DNA from 2 places in the Streptomyces sp. NPDC059785 genome. Region 2 is predicted to be linked to the other one. Evidence: riboswitches for the same ligand, from Rfam matches in the RefSeq annotation. Region 2 holds a riboswitch; the other holds the start of a gene.

Region 1 (9,868 bases), on a different contig from region 2:
ACCGGGAGTGGTACAGCCGTGAGACCCCGTACAAGGCGGTGATCGGTGAGGTCGGCGCCGATCAACTGGCGCGCTGGTACGGCGGCCGGAGCGATGACGGAGACCATGACAAGGGGCACGGCGAGCGTCTCTGCGACCGTAACGTCCGCAAGACACTTGGGCTCACCGGGGTCAGCCAGACCATGGCGGAGTCGATGCTGGCGGACCCGGAGGGCTTTCTTCACCGGCACAACGGCATCACGGTGCAGTGTGACAAGATCCGCCTGCTGCGAGAGTCGGGGTCGAGGGTGTTGCGGAACCGGGTCTCGCCGCCGTCGGAGACATAGCGAAAGGGCAGGGGGGTGCGCCAGGCGATCAGGCGCCGCTGCGCCTCGGTGGGATGGTCGGCGTACCGGTCGGCCTGCGCCTCCGCGGCGGTCAGGTCGGCGCCCTCGCGTTTGGCCTCGATCACGCCGACGAGCTTGCGCTCCACGTACAGGGCGTAGTCGGCGCGGCCGGTGGCCGTGGTCGTCTCGCGGACGGCGACGCCGCTGCCGCGCCGGTCGCCTTGTACGTAGAGGTTGAGGCTGCCGCCCGCGTCCTGGACGCTCCAGCCCGCCTCGGCGAGCATCTCGTCCAGGCGGGTGCGGACCTGCGCCTCGGTGAGGGGCTCGCGGGCCGCCTGCTCGGCATTCTCCAGGAGGCGCGCGCTCGGCGACGGCCTCGGACGCGGCGGCGGGGCTGGTGACCTGCTCACGCAGCAGTCGGGCGTCGGCCGCAGACTGGGCCTGCTGGAGCGCCGCGAGCTGATCATGCATGGCGGCGACCTGGCGGGCCAGGTCCTCACGCTCCGCCGCGGCTTCGGCAAGCTCCCGCTCCGCCGCGAGGCGGGCGGTCTGCTCCGCCTGCGCCTGGGACGCCTGGCCCTCGTAGGTGAGGCGGGCCTCCTCCAGAGTGCGCCGGGTCTCCTCCACCTGCGTGCGCAGGGCGGTGTTCTGTGCGGCCGGTGTGCGTGCCGGGTCCGGCGGGACGAAGGTTCGCTGTTCGCGTACGCCGCTGATCAGGCGGTGGTACCAGACGCCGAGCCGATGACAGGTCCGCAGGGCACGGAAGGCGTCGTCCGGGTCGTCGTAGTCGTCGTGGTTGGCCTTGTTGCCCAGGACGCGGACCTCGTGGAAGGCGGGCCCCACGTCGCCGTGCAGGTAGCCCTCCCTGCCCAGGGCGGCCAGGCGTTCGACCTGCTTGCTCCGGTGAACTGGACGCGGCCCCGGCGTACCAGGTCGGAGGCGAGGGCCTCACCGAACTGTCGGGACTTGATCAGCGAGGTGTTCGGGTCGGTGAAGACGTTGGCCTAGGCGCCCGACCCGTAGGCGACGAGCAGCGGCAGATGGTCGTACAGGAAGCCGAAGTTGCGTGAGGTGCGGGCGAGTTCGGCGAGTCTGGGGTCCGGCGTCTGTGCCGCGCCACCTGCGCTCATCAGAGAGGTACCGCTTTTCCTGGTGTGCTGCCGTATGAATGGGGTGCACCGGGCTGTGTGAGTGCCGTGAAGGGATCATCGAGCCTATCGCCGGGGGCCATTCGTGCGCCAGGACTTTCGCCGCCGCCGGTTCCGCAACACCCGGTGGAGGCCGAGGGCCAGAGGCACCGGCGTCGAGCCGGGCGGACGGTGGCGGCCGGCCCCACGGTCGGTGGCCGTGCTCACGGCTTGCCGATGTCCACAGCCCATACTCCCGTCCCGTCGTACGCCTCCGGAGTCGCGGTCAGTACCTGGCCCTCGCCCTGGCCGGCCGCCGACGCGTAGACCGCGTGGGCGTGCCGCCAGTCGACGCCCGCGGCGGTCGCCTGTTCCACGGAGGCGGCCCCCGCGAAGTCGAGGGGCAGGAACTCCAGTCCGGGAAGCGCCCCCGTGTGCGCCACCGCACCAGGAAGCTCCATGCCTGCCGCGAACAGACACAAGGCGGGGACGTGCGCGCGTTGAAGCGGATCGTCGACCTCGACCACAGCCAGGCCGGACAGCAGACGGTGTCCCCTGCACAGGGCGACCACCGCGGTGTGGTCCAGGATGATCACCGGCGCTCTCCCCGGCGGCCCGCGGCGATCTCCGCGCGCCAGGCCTGTGCCTCGCGTACGTCCTCATCGGTCAGCTCTGGCCGCAGGTTCGCGCGGACGTACGCGATCGCCCGAGCCGTCCGCTCGGCCCGTTCAGCCTCGGTGGGAGTCGCCGCGACAACGCTTTCCACATACGCGCGGGTACTGAGTCCGCGCTCTTCGGCCAGAGTGCGAAGACGATCTCTTATGCCTTCGTCGATCTTGATAGTGGTGTCAGCCATGATGCGAGAATACCAATGAATACATCGGTCGGCGGTCCCCTTCAGGGGAGTGCGAAGCGCGCCAAGTGGCACGAGGCGTACCCGTCTCCGGGTAGCGGGCTCTCCACGGACTTGGCCGTTCAGGCGTGGTTTAGCAAGAGCCCATTTCATGGGGACTCGCCAGGGACTCGCAAGTCTGGTCCGGGGAGTTTCCAGGGACCTAACACTCGATGATGTTCACCGCCAGCCCGCCCCGCGCCGTCTCCTTGTACTTCACCGACATGTCCGCGCCGGTGTCCTTCATGGTCTTGATGACCTTGTCGAGGGACACCTTGTGGGAGCCGTCGCCGCGCATCGCCATCCTCGCGGCCGTCACCGCCTTCACCGCCGCCATGCCGTTGCGCTCGATGCACGGGATCTGCACCAGGCCGCCGACCGGATCGCAGGTCAGCCCGAGGTTGTGCTCCATGCCGATCTCGGCGGCGTTCTCCACCTGCTCCGGGCTGCCGCCCAGCACCTCGGCGAGCGCGCCCGCCGCCATCGAGCAGGCGGAGCCGACCTCGCCCTGGCAGCCGACCTCGGCGCCGGAGATGGAGGCGTTCTCCTTGAAGAGCATGCCAATGGCCCCGGCGGCCAGCAGAAAGCGGATGACGCCCCCCTCGTCGGCGCCGGGCACGAAGTTCACGTAGTAGTGCAGCACCGCGGGGATGATGCCGGCCGCGCCGTTGGTCGGGGCGGTGACCACCCGGCCGCCGGCCGCGTTCTCCTCGTTCACGGCCATCGCGTAGAGGGTGATCCACTCCATGGCGTGGGCGAGCGGGTCGCCCTCGGCGCGGAGCTGGCGGGCCGAGACGGCGGCGCGGCGGCGCACCCGAAGACCGCCCGGCAGGATGCCCTCGCGGGACAGGCCGCGCGACACGCAGCCCCGCATCACCCGCCAGATCTCCAGCAGCCCCTCGCGGATCTCCTCCTCGGTGCGCCAGGCGCGCTCGTTCTCCAGCATCAGCGCGGAGATCGACAGGCCCGTCTCCCGGGTCAGCCGCAGCAGCTCGTCACCGGTGCGGAAGGGGTACTTCAGCACCGTGTCGTCCAGTTTGATGCGGTCGGCGCCCACCGCGTCCTCGTCGACCACGAAGCCGCCGCCGACCGAGTAGTACGTCTTGGACAGCAGCTCGGTGCCGTCGGCGCCGTACGCCCACAGGGTCATGCCGTTCGCGTGGTAGGGCAGCGCCTTGCGGCGGTGCAGCACCAGGTCGTCGTCGAAGGAGAAGGCGATCTCGTGCTCGCCGAGCAGCCGCAGCCGGCCGCCGGCGCGGATCGCCTCCACCCGGTCGTCCGCCGTCTCCACCTCCACCGTGCGCGGCGAGGCGCCCTCCAGGCCGAGCAGCACCGCCTTGGGGGTGCCGTGGCCGTGGCCGGTCGCGCCCAGCGAGCCGTACAGCTCGGCGCGGACCGCGGCCGTGGGCTGAAGGAGCCCTTCGCCTCGCAGCCGCCGGGCGAACATGCGGGCCGCGCGCATCGGGCCCACGGTGTGGGAGCTGGAGGGGCCTATGCCGATCGAGAACAGGTCGAAGACCGAGATGGCCACGGTGGACTCCTAAACGTTTCGGCAGACGCCGTTGTCGGCCGACGGATGGTGCGGGGGTGCGGGGGGTGGTGCCTGGGGCGGGCGGACGCAAGGAACGGGGCACCGCGCCGGCTCGGGCATGTGCGCGATGCCCCGTACGTCCGTATGGAGGGTTTCGTACGTCTCAAAGCGTACGAAAACTCTTCCGGCCCGCGAAAATGCCGTGCATCACTTCAGGCCGGGGTACAGCGGGTGCCTGTCCGCGAGTGCGGACACCCGGGCCTTGAGGCTCTCCGCGTCGTACGACGGCTTCAGTGCCTCGGCGATGATGTCGGCGACCTCGGCGAAGTCCTCGGCCCCGAAGCCGCGGGTGGCCAGGGCGGGCGTGCCGATACGGAGCCCGGAGGTGACCATCGGCGGGCGCGGGTCGTTCGGGATCGCGTTGCGGTTGACCGTGATGCCGACCTCGTGGAGGCGGTCCTCGGCCTGCTGTCCGTCCAGCTCGCTGTCGCGCAGGTCGACCAGGACCAGGTGCACGTCCGTGCCGCCGGACAGGACGTCGACGCCGACGGCCTTGACATCGTCGCGGACCAGCCGCTCGGCCAGGATGCGCGCCCCGTCCAGGGTGCGCCGCTGGCGCTCCTTGAAGTCGTCGGAGGCGGCGACCTTGAAGGCGACGGCCTTGGCGGCGACCACGTGCTCCAGCGGACCGCCCTGCTGACCGGGGAAGACCGCGGAGTTGATCTTCTTCGCCAGCTCGGCGGTGGACAGGATCACGCCACCGCGCGGACCGCCCAGCGTCTTGTGGGTGGTCGTGGTGACGACGTGGGCGTGCGGCACCGGGTTGGGGTGCAGGCCCGCGGCGACCAGACCGGCGAAGTGCGCCATGTCGACCATCAGGTACGCGCCGACCTCGTCCGCGATCCGGCGGAAGGCGGCGAAGTCGAGCTGCCGCGGGTACGCGGACCAGCCGGCCACGATCAGCTTGGGCTTCGACTCCTTGGCCAGGCGCTCGACCTCGGCCATGTCGACCTGCCCGGTCTCCTCGTCGACGTGGTACGCGACCACGTTGTAGAGCTTGCCAGAGAAGTTGATCTTCATGCCGTGGGTCAGGTGCCCGCCGTGCGCGAGGTTCAGGCCCATGATCGTGTCGCCCGGCTTGAGCAGCGCGAACATCGCGGCGGCGTTGGCCTGCGCGCCCGAGTGCGGCTGCACGTTGGCGTGCTCGGCGCCGAAGAGCGCCTTGACCCGGTCGATGGCGAGTCGCTCGACCACGTCGACGTGCTCGCAGCCGCCGTAGTAGCGGCGGCCCGGGTAGCCCTCGGCGTACTTGTTGGTCAGGACCGAGCCCTGGGCCTCCATGACCGCGACCGGCGCGAAGTTCTCGGAGGCGATCATCTCCAGGGTGGACTGCTGGCGGTGCAGCTCGGCGTCGACGGCGGCGGCGACGTCCGGGTCCAGCTCGTGCAGGGGCGTGTTGAGAAGTGACATCGGGGGTCGGTCCTTAGCTGCCGGAGAACTCGGTGTACTCGTCCGCGGAGAGCAGATCCGCCGGCTCGTCCGAGACGCGGACCCTGAACAGCCAGCCGCCCTCGAAGGGGGCGGAATTCACCAGCGACGGGTCGTCCACCACGTCCTGGTTGGTCTCCGTGACCTCACCGGTGACCGGCGAGTACAGGTCGCTGACCGACTTGGTCGACTCCAGCTCGCCGCAGGTCTCGCCCGCGGTCACCGTGGCACCGACCTCCGGGAGCTGGACGAACACGACATCGCCGAGCGCGTTGGCCGCGTGCTCCGTGATGCCGACCGTCGACACGCCGTCCTCGGCGCCCGACAGCCACTCGTGCTCCTTGCTGTAACGCAGCTTCTGGGGGTTGCTCATGGCTTGAATTCTCCTGTACGCGGGGGACTGCTGGGGAACGTGCCGGTGTGTACCGGCCCACTGCGAAGAGGCGGCCGTACTGCTCACGGACCGCTTCCGGACTACTTCCGGCGCTTGTAGAACGGCAGCGCCACGACCTCGTACGGCTCGTGGGTGCCCCGGATGTCCACGCCGACGCCCTGCGTGCCGGGGGCGGCGTGCGCGGCGTCGACGTACGCCATCGCGACCGGCCGGCCCAGCGTCGGGGACGGCGCGCCGGAGGTGACCTCGCCGATCACGGTCCCGCCCGCGACCACCTGGTAGCCCGCGCGCGGGACCCGGCGGCCCTCGGCGACGAGGCCGACCAGCACCCGCGGCGGGTTCTCCTGCGCCTTGGCGGCGGCCTCGGCGAGCGCCGCGCGCCCCACGAAGTCGCCGTCCTTGTCGAACTTCACGACCCGGCCGAGACCGGCGTCGAAGGGGGTGAGCGACGTCGTCAGCTCGTGCCCGTACAGCGGCATGCCCGCCTCCAGGCGCAGCGTGTCGCGGCAGGACAGGCCGCAGGGGACGAGCCCGGCCTGCGCGCCCGCCTCGGTCAGCGCCTGCCACAGCCGCTCCGCGTCGGCGGGAGCGGCGAACAGCTCGAAGCCGTCCTCGCCCGTGTAGCCGGTGCGGGCGATCAGCGCGGGCACACCGGCGACGGTGCCGGGCAGGCCCGCGTAGTACTTCAGGCCGTCGAGGTCGGCGTCCGTGAGTGAGGCGAGGATGCCCGGGGACTCGGGACCCTGGACGGCGAGCAGGGCGTAGGCGTCGCGGTCGTCGCGCACCTCGGCGTCGAAGCCCGCGGCGCGCTCGGTCAGCGCGTCCAGGACCACCTGGGCGTTGGAGGCGTTGGCGACGACCATGTAGTGCGGGGCGGCCCCGGCGTCACCGAGCCGGTAGACGATCAGGTCGTCCAGGATGCCGCCGTCCTCGCGGCAGATCATCGTGTAGCGGGCCCGGCCCGCGCCGACCGAGGAGATGTTGCCGACCAGGGCGAAGTCGAGGAGCCTGGCCGCGTCGGGCCCGGTGACGGTGATCTCGCCCATGTGGGAGAGGTCGAAGAGGCCGGCCCGGGAGCGCACCGCGAGGTGCTCGTCGCGCTCGGAGCCGTAGCGCAGCGGCATGTCCCAGCCGGCGAAGTCGGTCATCGTCGCGCCGAGCGAGCGGTGCAGCGCGTCCAGGGCGGTGTGACGGGGGGCGTTACTGCTCATCGGTGGGGCTCCCAAGGCGTGACGGCGAGGTCGTTCCTCCCCATCTGTCATCGGAACCTGAGAGGTTCGTCGTGACTCCCGGGCACCGGCTGACCGGCACTTCCGTGATCATGACTTGCACCTTGGGTGGAGCCGCCGGTCGGCGGCCCGCTTTTCAGATGTGCCTCGCCCGCGCGGTATGTGGGGCCTGAGAGATTCAAGGGAGGGACTTGCTCCTTCGGCGCCCTGAGGACGGTGCCCCGGGGACTCTCCCGCGCGGATTCAAGCGGCCGGTATGCAGTTGGCGGGCACATCATCGCACGCATCCGTGAAACACGTGAGGGGCGGTCCCTGTGTGGCCCGCACAGTGTCCTGTAACGGGCCTGTGGCAGGACACGGACGGAAACAGGAGACCCGCGCATTACCTTCTCTTTACACTCGACGGGGATGGGACTCCGGACCCAAGGGGAGGACGATCACGGTGAACAGGACCACGGCGTACGCGACGGGCCCGGGCCTCGCACTGCCCGAGCAGCCCGGTGTCCCGGCCCGGGAGGCGTGCGCAGCGCTGCCCCGGGCCGTCGTCCGCGATCTGCGCGAGCGCGGCGGCCGCAGCCCGCACGGCCTCTCCTTCGGCGCCGCCGACCTCGTCGTGGTCACCGGTCTGCCGGGCAGCGGCAAGTCGACCCTGATGCGCCGGGCCGTACGCGGCCCGCGCGTCGACTCCCAGGACACCCGCGACCGCTGGGACACCCGGCTCCCGGGCTTCCTGCCGTACGGGGTCTACCGCCCCCTCGTCCGGGTCGCGCACTACGCCGGGCTGCGCCGCGCCCTGCGCTCGGGCACCGGAGTCGTCGTGCACGACTGCGGCACCCAGAGCTGGGTGCGCCGCTGGCTCGCCCGCGAGGCCCGGCGCCGCGGCGGCACCCTGCACCTGCTCCTCCTCGACGTCGCACCCGGCACCGCCCTCGACGGCCAGCGCGAGCGCGGCCGCGGCGTCACGCGCTACGCCTTCCTGCGCCACCGCCGCGCGGCCGGCCGGCTGCTGCGCGCGGTGGAGCGGGGCACCCTGCCGGCGGGCTGCGGCTCGGCGGTCCTGATCGACCGGGACGCGGCCGACGTGCTGCGCCGGATCGACTTCGGCGGCTGAGATCGCGTGCACGGACCCCGGCCGGGCGCCGGTGCCGGGTGGCCGGTGAAGGGCCCCGGTGGCGCCTCACCCGTTAGGGTTTCCAGCCGGAACAGCGGTTCACAGCAGGCGGTAGACAGATGGACATCCCGGCACAGGCGCACCCGCACTCCCATTCGCACGGCGGATGGCCCGGCAACGAACTGGAGGAGGTGCTCTCCGCGTCCCTCGGAGTGCCCTCGGCCGGCGGCCGGATCGTCGAGGTCCTCGGCCGCAGCTTCCTGTGGATACCCCTGCCGAACGGCGGCGGCCCGCACAGCGGCCCGCTCGACCTGCCCACCATGGAGATAGAGGGGCGGCCCTACGTCCCCGTCTTCAGCTCGGAGGAGCAGTTCCGCCACGTCGTCGGCGGCCACATGGGCTGCACCGTCGCCCCCGCCGTCGAGTTCGCGCGCGGACTGCCCCCGCAGGTCGGCATCGCCGTCAACCCCGACGGCGTGGTCGGCGTACCGCTGCCGCCGCCCGCCGTCGCCGAGCTGTGCCGCACCGGGCGGACCCCGCTCGACGGGCCCGCGAGCGGCGGCCGGGTGCGGCTCTTCGAGCCGGACTGGCAGGAGGATCCGGTGGACTTCCTGACCGCCGCCTCCGAGGAGTTCGCCGGGACCGGCGTCGTGCTCACCGCCCGCCGCTGCCTGGCGAGCATCGAGGGCGACGAGCCGGTGATGTTCGTCGGCGTGGAGCTCTCCGACTGGGAGGGCCCCGCCCGTACGCTCCCGCTGGACGCGCTGGGCCGCGCCCTCGGCCGGGTCCCCGTCGACCGGCCGGTGAACCTGGTGCTCCTGGACGTCACCCAGGATCCGGTCGCCGACTGGATGCGCGCCCGGGTGCGCCCCTTCTACCAGCGGGAGTACTGACGGTGCGGGTTCCAGGGCCCGCCGGAACGGCGACACCGCGCACGCCCGTCGGGCCGTGCGTCAAGTCGCTGTCAGGAACGCCGCTTAAGCTGGTTTCATGGCTCGGTCGAGGTGTTGGCGTGATTCCGGTCGGGATGCCGTACACAGCACCTCCGGAGCAATGGGTGAGTACAACGTGACATGTTCGCGAAGGGGCGGTTGAGGGTGAGCGCGTCGGGCACGGCCGCGACCGGGCAGGTCGAGCACATGCTGCGCCAGGTGACCCCGGGGCGTTACGACGCCTACGAGGCACTCCTCCGTGCGCTCGCGACGCCGTCGAACGGCCAGGTCTGGATGCTGCTCTGGCACGGCCAGGCCGGCTCCCCGGACGCCCAGTACGGAAACATGGAGGTCGACGGGTACGGCTACGCGCCCTGTGTGACCTCCGCCCAGGAGCTGTCCGCCAGCGGCTGGAACCGCAGCTACGAGGTGGTCGACGGCCTCGACGTCGCCCGCACCCTCTACCCCGACCACTACGGCCTCTGGCTGAATCCGCACGCCCCCGGCGGCGGCGTCGGCATCCCCTGGCTCGACCTGCGGCGGATCGCCACGGGCCTGGAGCGCCAGCCCGCGGGCCCGCTCAGGCTGTCCGAACCGGGCATCGAGATCCCGCAGTTCTACGCCCTGCTCACGCAGAACGCCCACCGCACCCCCGCCGTGCGCTCGCTGCGCCGCGCCTGGGTGCAGCCCTCGCTCGGGGCGCCCTACCTGGCCATCGGCCTCGACGTCTACGACACCTCGCCGCCGGCCGTCGACTCGGTGCGCGCGATGATGCAGCAGTCCATCGGCGCGGTCCCGGACGGGCTGCCCGTCTCCACCGTCGCGATGTCGGACGCGT
Region 2 (9,868 bases):
GCTGATCGAATACCCGCCCGCCCAGTCGATGGGGAGCAATGTTCACTTCCAGATTGAACATGGCGAGTTCTGTTTGAAAATCACGGCTCGCTATCCGCTCGAGAACCTGCGCATTCATCATGCGGGGCATACCGTCGGGCCCCGCGAGATTCAGCTCGATCTCCAGCCCCATCAGGTCCCGCGGACGCTCGAAGCGCTGCTCCTTCAGCAGCCTCTCCAGTACCGTCAGGCACTGCCGCAACTTGTCGCGGTAGCGCTGGCGGTCGGACAGGTCGAACGAACCCGCCACGACCTTCTCTCCCATCGAAGCGTCCCTTCTCGGATGGGCAGACCGAGGAATCGGCCGCTGTAGTGCACGGTCACCGCTCATGATGCCCCGGCATCGCGATCCATAACGTCCCGGCGACTCCCGGGGCCCGCTACGCTGGACACGGGTATCCTCTGGCACATTCGTCAGGCATGGAACAGAGCGCAGTTTCTGTCCCACCGGCCCTGGTGAAAAACGCCGACGAGAATCAGCCGTCCGCGCGCGCACGAAAATGCGAGGTCAGCGGCGAGCGAGCGGTTCGAAACAGGGATGAAGCCCCGCCTATTACCGACTGATTAGGCCCTTGTTCGTCATCCCCGGAACAGCTAGCCGAAACACTGTCTGAACACGCATCGTATAAACTCCGCAAACGAGGCAGAGAGTTGGCGCTCGCCGTCATTGCATCCGCCCCTCTGACCCGAGAGCTGACAGCGCCGTCCGCCCCCGCCCTCGCGCCCCCCTGCCTGTCGAATGAGAGGCGACCCACCATGCCCCTGCATGTCTCCCCGGCTCCCGCGCCCGCCCTGCGCTCGGTCCTCACGGCACTCGGTTCACCCACCGCGGTCCACGAGGCGCGCACCCCGTCCCTGCGCAAGGCCCAGGGACCGGCCACCCCCGAACTCCCGCTGCCCGTACACGTCCTGGACCGGATCACCCCCGCGGGCGCCTCCGCCACCCGGCTCTCCGGGTGGCGTTTTCTGATCCGCTGCGGTGAGCGCGCGGTGGCCGCGGCCGACACCAGGCTGACCCCCGACGGCTGGGCGTTCTCGCACTTCTTCGAGGGCCCCTACGTCGCCGCCACCGAGCGTGCCCTGCGGCACGCGGAGAACGTGCAGAAGGCCTACCAGCCCCGGCTGCTGTCCGTGCCGGAGCTCTACATGCTCACCCTGTGGCTGCACGGCGACTGCCGCGCGGACGCCGCCACCGGGCATCCGGCCGCCACCGACCTGCTGGTTCCCCTGGCGCCCGCACCGCCCGGTATCGCGGCCCACCGCCCGCACCGCGTCGCCGAACTGCTGCCCGTGCTCACCCACCGGCTCACCCCGGCCCCGCTGCTCAGCTCGCCCGCGTAAGAACGCGAACACGGAACGCGTATCGCGAAGTGCCCCGCCGCCGTTTCACGGCCGCGGGGGCCGTCGCGCGTCCGGGCGGCCGGGCGCGCGGAAGAGCCCGGACCACCCCCCGGCCCCGGTGCCCCGCGCCCCGGTTTACCACCGCAAACCGGCACGGGTTGTCGCGTGGGCCCCCGCCGGTTTTCCCGGGCGGGGGGCAACTTCGCTCTTCCGTGCTGCCGGTCGCTCGAAAGAGCCCGGAACACCCCTCGTCCCGTCCTGACTAGCCCCATCCGACCACGCCGAACCATCCGAAAAGACGGCTGAGTTGAGATGAACCGTCCGCGCGGGTGATGCGTCATCAACCTGTGAGAAGTGCTGCTGGGAAATCCCTGCGGATTGACGCCCGTGGGGCAACACTGGTTCCAGACCGACTTATCAACGGGGGGCGGCCATGAACGACGTTCCGAGCCGCAGGACAGACAGAACAGCCATCTCATTCGTCACGACGAAGCGAAAGATCCCATCCATGTGCCAGCACCAGCCACCGTGTCCGACAGCCGACTCCGCCGACCGGGAAGCCGCACTCCATGTGGCCCACCACCCGGAGCAGGGATGGAGCCTGCTGTGCAACGGCGTTGTGCTCTTCGAGGACACCGGTGAGCTCCTGCCGGACGGCCGGATCATCGCCCCGCACCGCCCGCTGGGCCCGGACCAGGTGATGACGGCCGCCTGAGCCACCGACCGGGCGGCTGCCACAGCCGCCCGGTGCACACCGTACACATGAGGGGCCGGCCCGGAGCAGACGCTCCGAACCGGCCCCGACGCATGTCCGGCGGCGGCCGCTACTCGGCGTACGCGTCCAGCGGCGGGCAGGAGCAGACCAGGTTCCGGTCGCCGTACGCCTGGTCGATGCGGCGCACCGGCGGCCAGTACTTGTCGGCGGCCGAGACTCCCGCCGGGAAGACGGCCTCCTCGCGGCTGTAGGCGTGCTCCCAGTCACCGCCCAGCGCGGCGGCGGTGTGCGGGGCACCGCGCAGCGGATTGTCGTCCGCGGGCCACTGGCCGGCGCCGACCTTCTCGATCTCCGCGCGGATGGCGATCATCGCCTCGCAGAACCGGTCGAGTTCGCTCAGGTCCTCGGACTCGGTCGGCTCGATCATCAGCGTGCCGGCCACCGGGAACGACATCGTCGGCGCGTGGAAGCCGTAGTCGATCAGCCGCTTGGCCACGTCGTCGACGCTGACCCCAGTCGCCTTGGTGAGCGGGCGCAGGTCGATGATGCACTCGTGCGCGACGAGCCCGCCGGGCCCGGTGTACAGCACCGGGAAGTGCGGCTCGAGGCGCTTGGCGATGTAGTTCGCCGACAGCACCGCCACCTGCGTGGCCCGCTTCAGCCCCTCGCCGCCCATCATCCGCACGTACGACCACGAGATCGGCAGGATGCCCGCGGAGCCCCACGGCGCGGCCGAGATCGGACCGACGCCCGTCTTCGGACCGGCGGCGGGCTGCAACGGGTGGTTCGGCAGGTACGGCGCCAGGTGCGCGCGCACGCCGACCGGGCCGACGCCGGGACCGCCGCCGCCGTGCGGGATGCAGAACGTTTTGTGCAGGTTCAGATGCGAGACGTCGCCGCCGAAGTGGCCCGGCTTGGCGAGCCCCACGAGCGCGTTGAGGTTGGCGCCGTCGACGTACACCTGGCCGCCCGCCTCGTGCACCTGCGCGCAGATGCCGGCGACGTGCTCCTCGAAGACGCCGTGCGTCGAGGGGTACGTGATCATCAGCACGGCGAGTTCGTCGCGGTGCTGCTCGATCTTCGCCCGCAGGTCCTCGACGTCGATCTCGCCGTCCCCGGCGGTCTTCACGACGACGACCTTCATCCCGGCCATCACGGCGCTCGCCGCGTTGGTGCCGTGCGCGGAGGACGGGATGAGGCAGACCGTGCGCTGCTCGTCGCCGTTGGCGCGGTGGTAGCCGCGGACGGCGAGCAGTCCGGCCAGCTCGCCCTGCGAACCGGCGTTGGGCTGCAACGACACCTTGTCGTACCCGGTGACCTCGGCGAGCCGCTCCTCCAGCTCACGGATGAGCGTCAGGTAGCCCTGCGCCTGTCCGGCGGGCGCGAAGGGGTGCAGCGCGCCGAACTCGGGCCAGGTGACCGGCTCCATCTCCGTGGTCGCGTTGAGCTTCATCGTGCAGGAGCCCAGCGGGATCATGCCGCGGTCGAGCGCGTAGTCACGGTCGGACAGCCGGCGCAGGTAGCGCAGCATCGCCGTCTCCGAACGGTGCTGGTGGAAGACCGGGTGCGTCAGGTAGTCGTCGGTGCGCAGCAGCGACTCGGGCAGCGTGTCGGCGGCCGACGCGTCCAGCGCCTCGATGTCGCCCCCGACGCCGAACGCGGTCCAGACGGCGGCGAGCTGCCGGCGCGTCGTGGTCTCGTCGCAGGCGATCGACACGTGGTCGGCGTCGACGAGGTGCAGGTTGACCGCTCCTTCGCGCGCGGCGGCGACGACCGCGGCGGCCCGTCCGGGCACCCGCACGGTCAGCGTGTCGAAGTAGGCGCCGTGCACGACCTCGGCCCCGCCCACCGTCAGCCCCTCCGCGAGGATCGTGGCGTACCGGTGCGTGCGCCGCGCGATCGTCCGCAGCCCCTCGGGCCCGTGGTAGACGGCGTACATGCCGGCCATCACGGCGAGCAGCACCTGCGCCGTACAGATGTTGCTGGTGGCCTTCTCGCGGCGGATGTGCTGCTCACGGGTTTGCAGGGCGAGCCGGTACGCCTTGTGTCCGTCCGCGTCGACGGAGACGCCCACGAGCCGGCCCGGCAGGCTGCGCGCGAACTTCTCGCGCACCGCCATGTATCCGGCGTGCGGCCCGCCGAAGCCCATCGGCACACCGAAGCGCTGCGTCGTACCGACCGCGATGTCGGCGCCGAGGTCACCGGGCGAGGTCAGCAGGGTCAGCGCGAGCAGGTCGGCGGCGACGGTGACCATCGCGCCCAGCTCGTGCGCCTGCTCGATGACGGGCTTCAGATCGCGTACGGCACCGGAGGCGCCCGGGTACTGGAGCAGTACGCCGTTGATCTCGCGCTCGGCGATCTCGGCCGGGATGCCCTCGCTCAGGTCGGCGACGACGACCTCGACACCGGTCGGTTCGGCGCGGGTGCGGATGACGGCGACGGTCTGCGGCAGCGCGTCGGCGTCGATCAGGAACAGGCCCTTCTTGTTCCGGCCCATCCGCCGCGACAGGGACATGGCCTCGGCGGCGGCGGTGCCCTCGTCCAGCAGCGAGGCGCCGGAGGTCGGCAGCCCGGTCAGCTCGGCGACCATGGTCTGGAAGTTGAGCAGCGCCTCGAGCCGGCCCTGCGAGATCTCCGGCTGGTACGGCGTGTACGCGGTGTACCAGGCCGGGTTCTCCATGACGTTGCGCATGATGACGGGCGGGGTGAACGTCCCGTAGTAGCCCAGGCCGATCATGGAGTCGAGAACCTGGTTGCGATCGGCCAGGGAACGCAGCTCGGCGAGGACCTCGGCCTCGGTGCGCGCGCCGGGCAGTTCCAGGGCCTCGGTGTTCTTGATGACGTCCGGGACCGCGGCGGCCGTCAGCTCGTCCAGTGATCCGTATCCGACCAGGGCGAGCATCTTCGCGCGCGCCTCGTGGTCGGGGCCGATGTGGCGCTGTTCGAACGGTATGCCCTGCTCGAGCCGGGAGAGCGGAATACGGTGGGCGGTCATTGCGGGAGGCCTCCTGGTCTGACGCGACCTGCGAGGGGCACCACGGCGCGGGTACCCCGACGGCCTCCCCCTCTGTCATCTCGACCTGAGAGCTTCACCGGACCCACCCGAGGGTGCTCCGGCTTTCACCGTCGGTGAGAGCGGAGACCGTCGACCCCCGCCCTGCTTTCCAGAGTGACCTCGTCCGTGCGGTACGTGTGCCTGAGAGATTCCGGGGAGGATTTGCTCCTTCGGCGCCTCCGACGACGTCGACTTCCGCTTCGACTTCGACTTTCAGACTTCGGAGGACTCTCCCGCACGGGGTCAGCAGCCATTTGCCAGCCTACCAGCGCACACAACGTACGGGCTTTCGAGTGGCCGCCTCCCCGAAAGTGCTCTTTCGTAGTGCTTACGGCTTACGGACGAGTTGCGACCGTAGTGCCCATGGTTGAGCCGCGACCAGGAGGAGGGCCCGTGCAGACCGACATCGATCCGCGCAACCTGATCGGCCGCAAGGCGTTCGACCGCGAAGGCACCAGGCTCGGCACCGTCGACGAGGTGTATCTCGACGACGCGACCGGGGTGCCGGAGTGGGCGGCGATACGTACGGGCCTGTTCAGCCGGGACGCCTTCGTCCCGCTGGAGCCCAGCGAAGTGATCGAGGGCGCCCTCCGGGTCCCCTTCGACCGCGCCCTCATCAGGGACGCCCCCGACTTCGGCGTCGGCCGCCACCTCTCCCCCGAGCAGGAACTCCAGCTCTACCACCACTACGGCCTCGACCTGGCATCCCCGCCCTCCCCCACACCCGCCCACCACGACTTCGGTCACGTCGCAACCCCGGAGGCCCCCCGGGACATCCCCTGACTCCTCCCCACGTCCCCCTCCATCACTTCCGTGCGGATCGCATCACTTCCGTGCGGATCGCACCGACCCCGGACTCGTCCGCCCGCTCCTCTCCCCGTCCCGCTCTTCCCGTCCGCCGCCTCACGCGAGCCGCCCCTGCCACTGCACTCCCGCAGCTCCCGCAGGCCCCCTCCGCCACGTCGCAGGCCACCTCCGTGACCTCCGTACGGATCTCATCCACCCTGGGCCCCGTCGGCCTGCCCCGCTCGCCGCTTCCGGCTCCCGGCCTTCACACGGGCCTCTTTGGCCGGTTACGCCCACACACCCCCTCCGTCACCTCCGCGCGGATCGCACCCGCCCCGGCCCCCGTCCGCCTGCTCTTCTCCCCCGTCCGCCACCTCGACGCGAGCCGCCCTCCCGGTCACGCCCGCACGTCCCCCTCCGCCGCCTCCGTCTCCCCTTCAGCCCCCGCCACCAGCGGCAGCGGATCCACCGGTGTCAGTTCCGGGTCGTCGGTCCGGAACGTGCGGACCCGGCCCGGGGCCGAGTACGGCGTCTCGAAGCGCACCGTCACCCGGCCGAGGCCGCTGCCCTGCACCCACCCGTGCCCGTGCTCGGCGTGGCATACATCGTGACCCGCGGGCCAGCGCCGCTCGGCGGGCGGCACCGGCGCCACCGACGGCACGGCGGGCTCCCGCGGCGTGACCGAACCCTCCGCCACCTCCGCCGCTTCCGAGGTCTCCCCCGCGTCACCGGCCTCCCCGGTCTCCCGCCCCGGCGGCTCCCCCGCGGCGGCCAGCGCCTGTGCGAACAGGTCCTCCTGCGTGTAGTCGGCGAGCCCCGTGACCCCCACGCCCAGCAGCCGCACCCCGCCGGTCGTGTCCACCGGCTCAAGCAGCCGCGCGGCGGCCTCCCGTACCACCGCGGGATCGTCCGTGGGCCCCCGCAACGTCTCCGACCTGGTCAGCGTCGAGAAGTCGTAGCGCCGGACCTTGAGCACCACGGTCCGACCCGACCGCCCGGCGGCCCGCAGCCGCTGCACGCACCGGTCCGCGAGCCGCTGCACCTCCGTGCCCACCCGCACCCGGTCGTGGATGTCCACGTCGTAGGTGTCCTCGACGGAGACCGACTTGGTCTCCCGCTCGGCCACCACGGGCCGCTCGTCGTGCGCCAGCGCCATGGCGTACAGCGCGTGCCCGTGCGCCTTTCCCAGCAGCCGCACGAGCTCGTCCTCGCCCGCCTCGGCGATCTCCGCGACCGTGGTGATCCCGGCCCGGCGCAGATGGTCCCCCGTCGCGGGTCCCACGCCCGGCAGCGTCCGTACCGGCATGGGCCCGAGCAGCGCCCGCTCGGTGCCCGGCTCGATCAGGACGAGACCGTCGGGCTTCGCCTCCTCGGAGGCGATCTTGGCGAGCATCTTCGACGCGGCGAGCCCCACCGATCCGGTCAGCCCCGTGACGGCCCGGATGTCGGCGCGCAGCTTGACCCCCACCAGCCGCGCCGATCTCTCGTCCCAGGCCACCCCGCCGGCCTCGAGATCGACGAACGCCTCGTCCAGGCTCAACGGCTCCACCAGCGGCGACAGCGCCCGCAGCAGCCCCATCACCTGCTCACTGATCTCCTTGTAGAGCCCGAAGCGCGGCACCAGATACGCGGCGTTGGGGGCGAGCCGGCGGGCCTGCGCCATGGGCATCGCCGAATGCACCCCGAACACGCGCGCCTCGTACGACGCGGTGGCGACCACACCGCGCGGTCCGAGCCCGCCCACGACGACGGCCTTGCCGCGCAGGCTCGGCTTGGCCGCCTGCTCCGCCGAGGCGTAGAAGGCATCCATGTCGAGATGCAGGATCGTGGGCGCGGTTCTCACATCTCCGATGCTGCCCTACGCCACTGACAATGCCGTGCCCCGCGTCTCAGACCGCTCTGTTGCGCCGCCGGGCCAGCTCGTCCGCGGGGTTGTGCCGCACCAGCGTCTCGCCGGTGTCGACGCGCTCGCCGTGCAGTTGCGACAGGGCGCCTTCCACGTCGCGCCAGACCACGCCCACGGCGATGCCGAAGATTCCCTGGCCCCCCTGGAGCAGTTCGTGCACCTCGTCGGGCGACGTGCACTCGTAGACCGTCGCGCCGTCGCTCATCAGCGTCATCCGCTCCAGGTCGCGGAAGCCCCGCTCCTTCAGGTGCTGGACGGTGGTGCGGATGTTCTGTAGCGACACCCCGGTGTCCAGGAACCGCTTGACGATCTTCAGGACGACGACGTCCCGGAAACTGTAGAGACGCTGAGTGCCCGATCCGTGGGCCGGCCGGACGCTCGGCTCCACGAGTCCCGTACGGGCCCAGTAGTCGAGCTGGCGATAGGTGATGCCCGCGGCCGCGCACGCCGTCGGACCGCGATAACCGATCTCCTCGGAAGCCGTCCCCTCGTCCGGCACCGGCGTCGGCCGCTGCGAAGCGGGGCCGACCGCACCGCCGTGCTGGGAATACCCCCCGCCGGAGCGGGGCCGAGAGCTTGAGGGAGGGAACGGTCCGATCTCCCCCAGACCGCGTCCGGGGGCACCCCCAGCCGTACCGTCGCCGCTGCTTCTCACGCCGACCTCCGTCCTTGACCTGCCTTCTCGACGGTAGGCAGTCACCAGGGGTGCGTCAACGATCGCCACACTCGGCACGCCGAGTGATAATCACCCTAGGAGTGGTTTCCCGTGCCCCACCGCGGGGAAAGGCTAGCCGAATGCTCTCGGCGCGGGCCGTCCGACGCCTCAATGGCCCCCGGCAAGTGCCGCCGGCTCCCGGCTCTCTCGCGGATCACTGACGGTCGGCCACCGGTCGCCGGCTCCCGCTGCCGGCCCCGCCGCCGATCACTGACTGTTGGTCCCGAAGTCCTCGGGCGAGATCTGGTCGAGGAACTCGCGGAACTTCTCCACCTCGTCCTCCTGCTCGTCCGGGATCGCGATACCGGCGTCGTCGAGCACGCCGTCGCTGCCGTAGATCGGCGTCCCGGTACGCAGGGCCAGCGCTATGGCGTCGGACGGACGGGCACTCACCTCGACTCCGCTGGCGAACACCAGTTCCGCGTAGAAGACGCCTTCACGCAGGTCGGTGATGCGCACTTCGGTGAGCTCCTGGCCGACGGCCTCCAGCACGTCCTTGAACAGGTCGTGGGTCAGCGGTCGGGCGGGGGCCATGCCCTGCTGGGCGAAGGCGATCGCCGTCGCCTCCCCCGGCCCGATCCAGATGGGGAGGTAACGGTCGCCTCCCACTTCACGCAGGAGCACGATCGGTTGGTTGGAGGGCATTTCGACCCGGACACCTACGACATCGAGCTCGTTCACACAGCAACCCTAGGCCGTGCCCGGGACGTTTGGGTAGTCGGGCAGGAAACGGGTGGAGGATCCACAGCTGGAAAAGGCCCCGGATCAGGGGAGCCGTACGCCCAGCGCGGTCTGCAGCAGAGCGGCGTGCAGCTTCACCGTGAGCCCCGCCAGCTCCTTCGTACGGGCCTCGGCATGCGCCCTGGTCTGCGGATTGCGGTGCCTCCGCAGGGGCGCCACCACCTGGTCCACGAGGCCCGCCTCCCGGTCGGCGGCGGCCTTCATGGCCCGCAGATGCCGTGGCTCGATCCCGAACCTGGCGAGCTCGGTCACCAGCGTGGCGACCGTCACCACCTCGGCGTCGTACGTCCCGTCCGGCAGCGGTGCGACGAGTCCGTACGACTCCCACTCGGCCAGCTCGCGCTCGCCGATCTCGGCGGCGGCGAGCAGCTCCGCACGCCCGATCCGCGCCGCCGTGGGCCCCTCGGGCTCCCCGAAGAGCTCACTCAGGCGCTCTCCGTCCCCCGCGTCACGCTGACGTCCCAGCGTGGGCAGCCGGACGTCCTCACCGCGCTCCAGGGCGTCCAGATACTCACGGATCACCTTCAGCGGCAGGTAGTGGTCCCGCTGCATCCGCAGCACCTGGCCGAG

Evidence for each region. Region 2 has a riboswitch for glycine ahead of gcvP (aminomethyl-transferring glycine dehydrogenase). Riboswitches for the same ligand answer to the same signal wherever they lie in the genome.
Region 1: another riboswitch for glycine. It lies ahead of gcvT (glycine cleavage system aminomethyltransferase GcvT); the one in region 2 lies ahead of gcvP (aminomethyl-transferring glycine dehydrogenase).

What each region holds. Positions count from the first base shown of each region.
Region 1 is NZ_JBHWHV010000035.1:56,664-66,531, reverse strand. It holds gene ACFV6E_RS25285 (AIPR family protein) at 1-326, shown strand, start outside; gene ACFV6E_RS25280 (type I restriction endonuclease) at 221-736, opposite strand; gene ACFV6E_RS25275 (hypothetical protein) at 1,331-1,456, opposite strand; gene ACFV6E_RS25270 (hypothetical protein) at 1,678-2,049, opposite strand; gene ACFV6E_RS25265 (hypothetical protein) at 2,046-2,309, opposite strand; gene ACFV6E_RS25260 (L-serine ammonia-lyase) at 2,509-3,876, opposite strand; gene glyA (serine hydroxymethyltransferase) at 4,084-5,346, opposite strand; gene gcvH (glycine cleavage system protein GcvH) at 5,360-5,737, opposite strand; gene gcvT (glycine cleavage system aminomethyltransferase GcvT) at 5,839-6,969, opposite strand; glycine riboswitch at 7,134-7,233, opposite strand; gene ACFV6E_RS25240 (AAA family ATPase) at 7,424-8,098, shown strand; gene ACFV6E_RS25235 (enhanced serine sensitivity protein SseB) at 8,218-8,991, shown strand; gene ACFV6E_RS25230 (enhanced serine sensitivity protein SseB C-terminal domain-containing protein) at 9,196-9,868, shown strand, end outside.
Region 2 is NZ_JBHWHV010000001.1:7,247-17,114, reverse strand. It holds gene ACFV6E_RS00080 (glutamate--cysteine ligase) at 1-304, opposite strand, end outside; gene ACFV6E_RS00075 (hypothetical protein) at 796-1,380, shown strand; gene ACFV6E_RS00070 (DUF5999 family protein) at 1,889-2,095, shown strand; gene gcvP (aminomethyl-transferring glycine dehydrogenase) at 2,205-5,090, opposite strand; glycine riboswitch at 5,270-5,396, opposite strand; gene ACFV6E_RS00060 (PRC-barrel domain-containing protein) at 5,544-5,933, shown strand; gene ACFV6E_RS00055 (DNA polymerase IV) at 6,334-7,779, opposite strand; gene ACFV6E_RS00050 (MerR family transcriptional regulator) at 7,826-8,497, opposite strand; gene ACFV6E_RS00045 (bifunctional nuclease family protein) at 8,765-9,238, opposite strand; gene ACFV6E_RS00040 (MerR family transcriptional regulator) at 9,323-9,868, opposite strand, start outside.